Regions from separate parts of the Streptomyces sp. NPDC059398 genome, predicted to be linked through region 1. Evidence: riboswitches for the same ligand, from Rfam matches in the RefSeq annotation. Region 1 holds a riboswitch; each other region holds the start of a gene.

Region 1 (3,267 bases):
TGATCCGCTCGGAGATCCGGGTGGAGAGCGCCTGCGCCTCGGGTGAGTCGAAGGGCAGCCGCAGCTGGAAGAAGACGTCCTGGAGCCCCATCAGGCCCAGGCCCACCGGACGCCACTTGGCGTTGGAGCGGCCCGCCTGCTCGGTCGGGTAGAAGTTGATGTCCACGACCCGGTCGAGGAAGGTGACCGCGGTGCGGACGGTCGCGTCCAGGCGCTCCCAGTCCAGGGAGCCGCCGGAGACGAACGCGCCGACGTTGACCGAGCCCAGGTTGCAGACCGCGGTCTCGCCGTCGTCCGTCACCTCCAGGATCTCGGTGCACAGGTTCGACGAGTGGACGACCGCACCCGGTTCGGCGGTCTGGTTGGCCGTACGGTTCGACGCGTCCTTGAAGGTCATCCAGCCCTGGCCGGTCTGGGCGAGGGTGCGCATCATCCGCCCGTACAGCTCCCGCGCCGGGATGGTCTTCCTCGCCAGCCCCGCCGCCTCGGCCCTGCGGTACGCGGCGTCGAACTCCTCGCCCCACAGATCGGTCAGCTCCGGCACGTCGGCGGGCGAGAACAGCGACCAGGTGCCGTCCGAGCCAACCCGGCGCATGAACTCGTCGGGCACCCAGTGGGCCAGGTTGAGATTGTGCGTACGCCGGGCGTCCTCACCGGTGTTGTCGCGCAGCTCCAGGAACTCCTCGATGTCCGAGTGCCAGGTCTCCAGGTAGACGGCGGCGGCGCCCTTGCGCCGGCCGCCCTGGTTCACCGCGGCGACCGAGGCGTCGAGGGTCTTGAGGAAGGGGACGATGCCGTTGGAGTGTCCGTTGGTGCCGCGGATCAGCGAACCGCGGGCGCGGATGCGGGAGTACGAGAGGCCGATGCCGCCCGCGTGCTTCGAGAGCCGCGCCACCTCGTGGTAGCGCCCGTAGATCGAGTCCAGCTGGTCGAGTGGCGAGTCCAGCAGGTAGCAGGAGGACATCTGCGGGTGCCGGGTACCGGAGTTGAAGAGCGTGGGGGAGGAGGGCAGATAGTCGAGGCGGCTCATCAGCCCGTACAGCGCGGCCACTTCGGCCAGCGCGTCGGCGGATTCGTCGGCGGCGAGACCGCAGGCGACCCGGAGCATGAAGTGCTGGGGTGTCTCGATGACCTGGCGGGTGAGGGGGTGGCGCAGCAGATAGCGGCTGTAGAGGGTGCGCAGCCCGAAGTACCCGAAGCGGTCGTCGGCCCCGGGGTCGACGGTCGCGTCGAGCCGCTCCGCGTGCAGCCGGACGAAGGCGGCCGTACGGTCGGCGATCAGCCCCTCGCGGTGGCCGACGGCGACCGACGAGGAGAACGACACCGCGCCCTGGCCCGCCGCCTCGTCGGCGATGGTGCGGGTGAGCAGCCGCGCGGCGAGCCGGGAGTACGCGGGGTCCTCGGAGATGAGACCCGCGGCCGCCTCGGTGGCCAGCTCCCGCAGCTCCGCCTCGTCCGACGCCGCGTTGCGCCCGCGCAGGGCGGCAGCGGCGACCCTGCCGGGGTCGGTGTCGGTGAGATCGGCGGTGAGGTCGGTCAGGGTCCGCAGCAGTACGGTTCCCGGGGCGTCCGCCACCTGCTCGGAGACAGGTGCGGTGGGCGCGATGGTCACGGTGCGCTCTCCCTCGCTCGGCTGGGGGCCGGCGGGGGGCACGGGCGCGTACGGGCACAGCAGAGCAGCACACCGCATGGCGTCCGCAGGCCCTACCGCGAGGCCCGGACGTTTCCCATCCGGTTCGGTCGAGCCGGATGCGCCGTCGGCAGGTCCTCGGACTCCACGGTGCGCGAAAGCGCACTGATCACACCGTTGCGGGACAGTTCCGGATTCGCACCGGATTCCCCTGCGGCGACAGCGAGCATGAGCATACATGTGGGGTGCCCGCCGGAAAGCACCCCCCATATGTTGTGTCGTGGAGCCTGGGAGGGTGGCTCGTACGGCCGCTTCGCCGGGGCCGCGTGCAGGCCACCGGGACGCCTCAGAAGCGGTTCAGGGGCGCCCTGCGGGGGCTCCTGGGGGCACGGAGAAGGGCCGCCGCGCGTCTCCCCCGGAAGGGAGGCGCGACGGCCCCTGGCGGAGCGTGGCCCGTGGCGGAGCGAGGCCCCGGCGGACGCAGCCCCGGCGGACCCGGCCCCTGGCGGAGCGGCCGGCTCAGTGGCCGGCCGGTGCTCCCGCCGTGGCCGGAGGCAGCTCCACCTGGACGCCCTCGTCCCCGGCGTCCGCCGTGTAGTCCTCCGGGGAGGTCTCGTCGATCCCGGCGGGTGCCTTCACCGCGTTGAGCACGACAGTGAGCACCAGGGTCACGACCACGTTCAGTACGAACGCCGTCAGACCGATGTAGCCGATCTGTCCGATGCCCGGGATCTCCTTGGAGGAGCCGCCGAAGTGCGCCTGCGTCGGGCTCGCCACGCCGTACGCGGCGAGCGTCCCGTACACCATGCCGACCGCCCAGCCCGCGAGCAGCGCCCAGCGGTGGAACCACCGGGTGAAGAGCCCGCCGACCAGCGCCGGCATGGTCTGGAGGATCCAGATACCGCCGAGCAGCTGGAAGTTGATGGCCACCGTCGGGTCCATGGCGAGCACGAAGAGGAGCGCGCCGACCTTCACCACGAGCGAGACCAGCTTGGAGACCTTGGCCTCCTGGGCGGGGGTGGCCCCCGGCTTGATGAAGTCCTTGTAGATGTTGCGGGTGAAGAGGTTCGCCGCGGCGATGGACATGATGGCGGCGGGGACCAGCGCACCGATACCGATGGCGGCGAAGGCCACCCCCGCGAACCAGTCGGGGAACATGTTCTCGAAGAGCTGCGGGATGGCCAGCTGGCCGTTCTTCACCTTGATACCGGCGGCGATCGCCATGAAGCCGAGGAGGGCGAGCAGCCCCAGCATCAGCGAGTACAGCGGCAGGATCGCGGTGTTGCGGCGGATCACGTTACGGCTGCGCGAGGAGAGCGTCGCCGTGATCGAGTGCGGGTACATGAAGAGCGCGAGCGCGGAGCCGAGCGCCAGCGTCGCATAGCCCCACTGGCCCGCCGCGCCCGGTGCGAGCGCCCCGCGCGGCTTGCCCGTCGCCGGGCTGGTCTGCGAGAAGGCGTGACCGGCCTTGGCGAAGATGTCGTCGAAGCCGCCGAGTTTGATCGGGATGTAGATGATCGCCACCAGGATGACGATGTAGATCAGACCGTCCTTGACGAAGGCGATCAGCGCGGGCGCCCGCAGCCCCGACGAGTAGGTGTACGCGGCGAGCACCGCGAAGGCGATCAGCAGCGGGA
Region 2 (3,267 bases), on a different contig from region 1:
CTGCTGCTGGAGTTCGACGAGGGCCGCGAAGGGCTCGGCGAGCGAGCCGGGCCGGGGACCCGTGGCGTCGCCGAGCCGGAGATTGACCACGTCGAGCGAGTCGAGGCCGAGGTCCTCAAGGTTCTCGCGTACGGCGCGGCGCAGCTCCTCGGGCTGCCGGGCAGGGATCCAGCCGCCCTGCTGATCGCGGACCGCGCCGACCTTGGTCACGACGTGCAGTGACTCGGGGCAGGGGTGCAGCGCTTCACGGATCAGCTGGTTGGTGACGCGCGGTCCGTATGCGCCGGCGGTGTCGATATGGGTGATCCCGAGGGCGGCGGCCTCGCGCAGGACGGCGAGCGCGCCGTCACGGTCGGCAGGAGGGCCCATGACCCCGGGGCCGGCGAGCTGCATGGCGCCGTAGCCGAAGCGGGTGACGGTCAGATCGCCGAGGGTCCAGGTGCCACCGGGCAGGGACGCGGAAGGTCTGTTCATGGTTTCGCTCATGCCGTCGATGTTCGCTCGCGGACAGGCGGCGCATCCAATACCGACACAGCGCCCTGTCATACCCGGTAGGTATCACAGAGATACGCTGTGGCCATGGACACCCTGGAGACCCGTGAGCTGAGGTACTTCGTGGCCGTCGCAGAGGAACTGCACTTCGGCCGCGCCGCCGAGCGCCTCGGCATGGCCCAGCCACCGCTGTCCCGGGCGATCCAGCAGCTCGAACGGCGCCTCGGCGTCTCCCTGCTGGAACGCAACCGCCGCGGCGTCTCCCTGACCGGCGCCGGAGAGACGCTGCTGCACGAGGGCCGCGCAGCACTCGACGCGACCACCGCTGCCGCCCGCCGCACCCGTCGCGCCGGCGGCGCCGGCAGTCCGGGCGGCCCCCGCAACCGCCTGGTACTGGCAGTGAAGGCCGGCGCGTCCCACGAGCTGATGCGCAAGCTCCTAGACGCCTACGCGGCCGAGCCCGACGCCGCTGAGATCGAGGTACTGCCGAGCGGCACATGTGAGCAGGGAGAAATGCTGCGCGACGGCCGCGCTGATGTGGCGCTCATGCACGCGCCGTTCAATTCCCTCGCCGGGTTCGACAGCGAGGAACTGATGGCCGAGGGACAGATCGCGATCCTGCCCGCCTCACATCCCCTCGCCGCGCAGAGGACGCTGTCCCTGGCGGACGTCAGCGACATCCCCGGTCTTCCGCTCGCCCGCTGGTCCCGCCGCGGCACGTACCCACCCGGCCCGGGCCCCGAGATCCACGACCAGACGCAGCTGGCCCAGCTGATCGCCCTCGGACGCACCGTGGCCGTCTTCCCCGAGTCGGCCAGCGCCTGGCTATGGGCCGAGCACACGGCCGTGCCCCTGACCGACGCACCCCCCGTCGTCACCCACATCGCCTGGCCCGCGCACAGCCGCTCCCTCGCCCTTGCCGGACTGATCCGCACGGCCACACGGCTATGACCCGCTGACTGCCCACTACGGCCTCGGGTACGAAAGGGTCAGCCAACGCCTCAGCACGCTGCGGCGGTCCCGGCCGCGAGGTGCCCCGTACCCGCTGACCGGGAAGCAGCCGGAAACCGACGCCTGGAGCGACACAGCCGGGGCGGGGGGTGGACTTACTAGGACGTCCAACTATATCTTCGTGGCACAAGGTCCGCGGTGCAGGGAAGCCGGTGTGAATCCGGCACGGTCCCGCCACTGTGACCGGGGAGTGTGCTGCCATCCACACGCCACTGGCGATTTCAGCCGGGAAGGCGGGCGGCACGCGGGGATCCGGGAGTCAGGATACCGGCCGCGGAATGTTCCGTGTTTTCCACGAGGATGGAGCAGACACGCATGGCACCGGTCCGTACGCACACCCACGACCCTGGTGATCCGGCGGAGCGCACCCGACTCGACGCGCGCTCGTAGAACTCCGCGGCCGCGAGCCGCTGTTCGCTGTCCCACGGCAGCCCTCCCGGCAGCACGCCCGTCCGCGTGCTCCCGGCGATCTGCCGTGCCGTCCCCGGATCCCAACCTGACGAGAGCAGGCAACCATGGTCCGTGAACTCACCCATTTCATCGGCGGTAAACACACCGCCGGTACATCCGGTCTCTTCGGCGACGTGTACGACCCCAACACCGGCACCGTCCAGGCCCGGGTCCCGCTCGCGGGCCGCGCCGACACCGAGGCGGCCATCGCCGACGCGGTCACGGCGCAGCCGGAATGGGGGGAGTGGAATCCGCAGCGCCGTGCCCGGATCCTGCTGCGCTTCCTCCAACTCGTCGATGGGGAACGTGACTCCCTGGCCCGGCTGCTGTCCGCCGAGCACGGAAAGACCGTCGCCGACGCCCACGGTGATATTCAGCGCGGCCTGGAGGTGGTGGAGTTCGCCGCTGGTATTCCGCACCTGCTGAAGGGCGAGTTCACCGACAACGCGGGCACCGGCATCGATGTGCACTCGCTGCGCTCCCCGATCGGAGTGGTCGCCGGCATCACGCCGTTCAACTTCCCGGCGATGATCCCGCTGTGGAAGGCGGCGCCCGCTCTCGCCTGCGGAAACGCGTTCATCCTCAAACCGTCCGAGCGCGATCCGTCCGTGCCGCTGCGCCTGGCCGAACTGTTCCTGGAAGCAGGTCTGCCGCCCGGTGTGCTGAACGTCGTCAACGGTGCCAAGGAGGCCGTCGACACGCTGCTCGATGACCCCCGGGTCGGCGCGCTCGGCTTCGTCGGCTCCACTCCCATTGCCGCACATATCTACGCGACCGCCGCCGCTCACGGGAAGCGCGCCCAGTGCTTCGGCGGCGCCAAGAACCACATGATCGTCATGCCGGACGCCGACCTCGACCAGGCCGTCGACGCCCTCATCGGAGCCGGATACGGGTCCGCGGGTGAACGCTGCATGGCGATCTCGGTGGCCGTGCCGGTCGGGGAGGAGACCGCCGACCGGCTCGTCGCCGCACTCAAGGAGCGGATCGCCACCCTCCGTATCGGCCGCTCCGACGACCCGGAAGCCGACTTCGGCCCCCTCGTGTGCCAGGACGCCCTCGACCGGGTCCGCCGGTATGTGGACACCGGAGTGGCCGAGGGCGCCGAACTCGTCGTCGACGGGCGGCAGTTCTCCCTGCCCGGCCACGAAGGCGGCTTCTTCGCGGGGGCGTCCCTCTTCGACCGGGTCACCCCGCGGATGCGGATCTACCAGGAGGAGATCTTCGGGCCCGTGCTGTGCGTCGTACGGGCCGCCTCCTACGAGGAGGCACTGCGGCTGCCCAGCGAGCACCCCTACGGAAACGGCGTCGCGATCT
Region 3 (3,267 bases), on a different contig from region 1:
GTGGAAGTTCAGCAACAGCAAGGACGCAGTGCGGCGGCTCTTCGACGAGAACCTGGACGTGCTGCGCCCGGTGTTCCGTCACTTCCACTACGACCTGGACCACTCGCCGGTGGTCGGCACCATCCAGAAGACCTTCGGTTACAAGCACTCCACACTGGTGCTGGTCGCCGCGCTGCTGGTCGTCTACGCGCTGATCGAGATCGTCGAGGGCGTCGGACTGTGGCGCGCCAAGCGCTGGGCCGAGTATCTGACGGTCGTCGCCACGGCGGTGTTCCTGCCGCTGGAGGTCTACGAGCTCACCGAGAAGGTCAGCTGGCTGAAGATCGCCACCCTGACGGTCAACATCCTGGCGGTGCTCTACATCCTGCTCGGCAAGCGCCTGTTCGGCCTGCGGGGCGGGCACACGGCCTTCGAAGCGGAGCGCCAGAGCGCCTCACTGCTGGAAGTCGAGACGACCGCGGGGGCGGCGCACGTCAACGGCTGAGGCCCGTCACCGCTGCGGCACCGGCCGGCCCCACCCCCAGCCACCCGTCACCCGTCACCCGTCACCCGTCACCCGTCACCCGCTGAGCGGCACCTGATTCCACACGGCGAGGGCGGGTCGGCCGTGTTCGGTGCCGATCCGGCTCACGGACGCGGTGTCCAGCCGGAACAGCGCCCCGGCCGACGCGGGCAGTCCGAGCCGGCGCGCGGTCAGCACCCGCAGGAAGTGGGCGTGCCCGACGAGGACGACGTCTCCGCCCTCGCCGTCCAGATCGGCGTCGCGCAGCGCCACGTCGACCCGCCGCAGGACGCGGTCGGCGCGCTCGCCAACCTGCTGCGGGGACTCGCCGGGGTGCTCGGGCGGGCCCTCGGCCACCCCGTCGGTCCACAGGTCCCAGTCGGGCCGGTCCTGGTGGATCTCCGCGCTGGTGATGCCCTCGTACGCCCCGTAGTCCCACTCGTGCAGGTCGGCGTCGGCGCGTGCGGGTTCGAGGCCCGCCAGCTCGGCCGTCCGCCTGGCCCTGGTCAGCGTGCTGGTGAGGGTCAGTGCGATGCGCCGCTGGGCCAGCAGCGGTGCGACCTTGCGGGCCTGCTCCTCGCCGGCCGCCGTCAGCGGCAGATCCGTCCAGCTGGTGTGTTTCCCGGTGCGGCTCCAGCTGGTCTCACCGTGCCGTACGAGAATCAGCTCTCCCATGACCGCCCTGCCTTTTCGCGTCTGTCACCGGGCCGCCGATGTGCTGTCGGAGCCACCCGTGACGTCTGTGTTGATGTTGTACAAGGGCTTCAGCCTGTCACGACCAGCGAAGATTCCCGCAGAGGCGGCTCACGGGGTGTGATTCCGGGCGCACTGCCACGCCCTCTCCAGCGGAGCGCACCCGCCGCCGGGGCGCACCCCTGGTCACGGCTCCGGCGACCGTCCGGTGCGCGGGTTCCACCGTCCGGCCCTGCCGCCCAGCCCGGTCGGCGTCAGCGGCGCGACGTCCAGCCGCCGGAACGCCTCGTCCGGCGGCCCCGCGTCGTCGATACGGACCTCGCACAGAGCCGGACCCCGCTCCGCGAGGTGAGACCGACATCATCCGTACTGCATCATCCGTACTGCATCACCCGTACCGTCATCGCCCTCACCGTCCCGCCGTCCACCCGTCCACCCGTCCGGCCGGGCAAGCAGAACACGTGCGTCCGGGGTACCGGGCGCGGGGTGTGACGGGCCGTTCTGCCGGACCGGCACCGTAGCGAAGCCGGTCGGGCAGACGGTACGGTCCACGTGAACATGACGAAGGCGTAATGGAAGTCCGGTGAGAATCCGGCACGGTCGCGCCACTGTGAACCCGTCCTACGGGAAGTCAGACCCAGCACCTTCGTCTCAGGCACCACGACCGGGACGCGTGTTCCCCAGGAGGTTCTGCCATGGCAAACTCCCTTGCCCCCACTCCGAGCGCCCCCGCCACTCCGGCGATCGCTCCGCTCTCGGCCAAGGCCATCGCCCCCTGGGCGGTCTTCTTCGGGATCCTCATGCTCGTCCTGCTGTACTTCGTCGGCGCCGAGCAGGGCGCCACCTCGGTCGTCTCGGGGACCGACGTGCACGAGTGGGTCCACGACGGACGTCATCTCCTCGGCTTCCCCTGCCACTGACCTACTGACGTCCAACTGACCTACTGACGTCCAGGGGACCTCTCTCATGAACTCCATATCGATACGCGTCCTGCTCGTCCGCGGCATGCTGGCCGGCCTCGCCGCCGGTGTACTGGCCCTGGTGGTCGCCTATCTGCTCGGTGAGCCGCGGGTCGACTCGGCCATCGCCTTCGAGGACGCGCACAGCCATGAGCACGAGATGGAGGTGGTCAGCCGCTCCCTCCAGTCGACGGCGGGACTCGCCACCGGTGTGCTCGTCTTCGGCGTCGCGGTCGGCGGTATCGCCGCTCTCGCGTTCTGCTTCGCACTCGGCCGTACCGGCGGCTTCGGCCCGCGGGCGACAGCCATGCTGGTCTCGGCCGGCGCCCTGATCACCGTGTACGTCGTGCCGTTCCTCAAGTACCCGGCCAACCCGCCGTCCGTCGGCGACCCCGGCACCATCGGCAAACGCACCGCCCTGTACTTCCTGATGATGGTCCTCAGCGTGCTGCTCTCGGTGGCCGCCGTGCTCCTCGGCAAACGGCTCGCGCCACGGCTGGGCAACTGGAACGCGACCGTAGCGGCCGGGGCCGCCTTCCTCGTACTGGTCGGACTCGCCTATGCGCTCCTGCCCGCCGTCAACGAGGTGCCCAAGGACTTCCCGGCCACCCTGCTCTGGCAGTTCCGGCTCTCGGCGCTCGCCATCCAGCTCACGCTGTGGACCGCGTTCGGCCTGCTCTTCGGCCACCTCGCCGAGCGTCATCTCCTCCCACGGACGGCTGCGTCACACCACACGGACGGCACCGTGGCGCCAACGGCCGCCCCCACCAACTGAGCTCTCCCACAAGGGGCTTCACGGCTACTCACGGATCCCGTCCGGACCTTTGTCCGGGCGGGATCCCGGCTGTGCGAACACCAGGTTCTGGCTTGGCCAAGCCCTTGCCGCTCATTGGCCACCTGTTCATCGTCCGACTCCTCCCCTCTTCACCGGGCTCCCGAGAGAGTTCCGGAGGGGCCTCAGAACGGGCCCGTCCGAGCGTGAGAAGGGGATGTTCATGGCCGAGTTGACGCGACGCAGACTCCTTGGCTCAGCGGCAGGCGCCGTGGGCGGCGCTGCGGCGCTCTCGCTGCTGCCGCCCAGCGTGCAGAAGGCGGTCGCGGCCGGGCCGCCGC

The links. A riboswitch is a leader RNA that binds a small molecule or an ion and turns the genes downstream of it on or off. The one in region 1 is predicted to bind cobalamin.
Region 2: it holds a riboswitch for cobalamin, as region 1 does, so the genes downstream of both, ACFXBC_RS11540 (CoA-acylating methylmalonate-semialdehyde dehydrogenase) here and ACFXBC_RS25760 (ribonucleoside-diphosphate reductase subunit alpha) in region 1, are expected to answer to the same signal.
Region 3: it holds a riboswitch for cobalamin, as region 1 does, so the genes downstream of both, ACFXBC_RS05695 (CbtB-domain containing protein) here and ACFXBC_RS25760 (ribonucleoside-diphosphate reductase subunit alpha) in region 1, are expected to answer to the same signal.

What each region holds. Positions count from the first base shown of each region.
Region 1 covers NZ_JBHYWP010000083.1:28,783-32,049, forward strand. Annotated here, with positions in the region: gene ACFXBC_RS25760 (ribonucleoside-diphosphate reductase subunit alpha) at 1-1,612, opposite strand, end outside; cobalamin riboswitch at 1,742-1,902, opposite strand; gene mctP (monocarboxylate uptake permease MctP) at 2,150-3,267, opposite strand, start outside.
Region 2 covers NZ_JBHYWP010000023.1:52,197-55,463, reverse strand. Annotated here, with positions in the region: gene ACFXBC_RS11550 (aldo/keto reductase family oxidoreductase) at 1-474, opposite strand, end outside; gene ACFXBC_RS11545 (LysR family transcriptional regulator) at 580-1,443, shown strand; cobalamin riboswitch at 1,609-1,794, shown strand; gene ACFXBC_RS11540 (CoA-acylating methylmalonate-semialdehyde dehydrogenase) at 2,019-3,267, shown strand, end outside.
Region 3 covers NZ_JBHYWP010000009.1:73,171-76,437, reverse strand. Annotated here, with positions in the region: gene ACFXBC_RS05705 (DUF2127 domain-containing protein) at 1-484, shown strand, start outside; gene ACFXBC_RS05700 (histidine phosphatase family protein) at 560-1,177, opposite strand; adenosylcobalamin (AdoCbl) riboswitch at 1,756-1,846, shown strand; gene ACFXBC_RS05695 (CbtB-domain containing protein) at 1,891-2,115, shown strand; gene ACFXBC_RS05690 (CbtA family protein) at 2,162-2,929, shown strand; gene ACFXBC_RS05685 (alkaline phosphatase family protein) at 3,150-3,267, shown strand, end outside.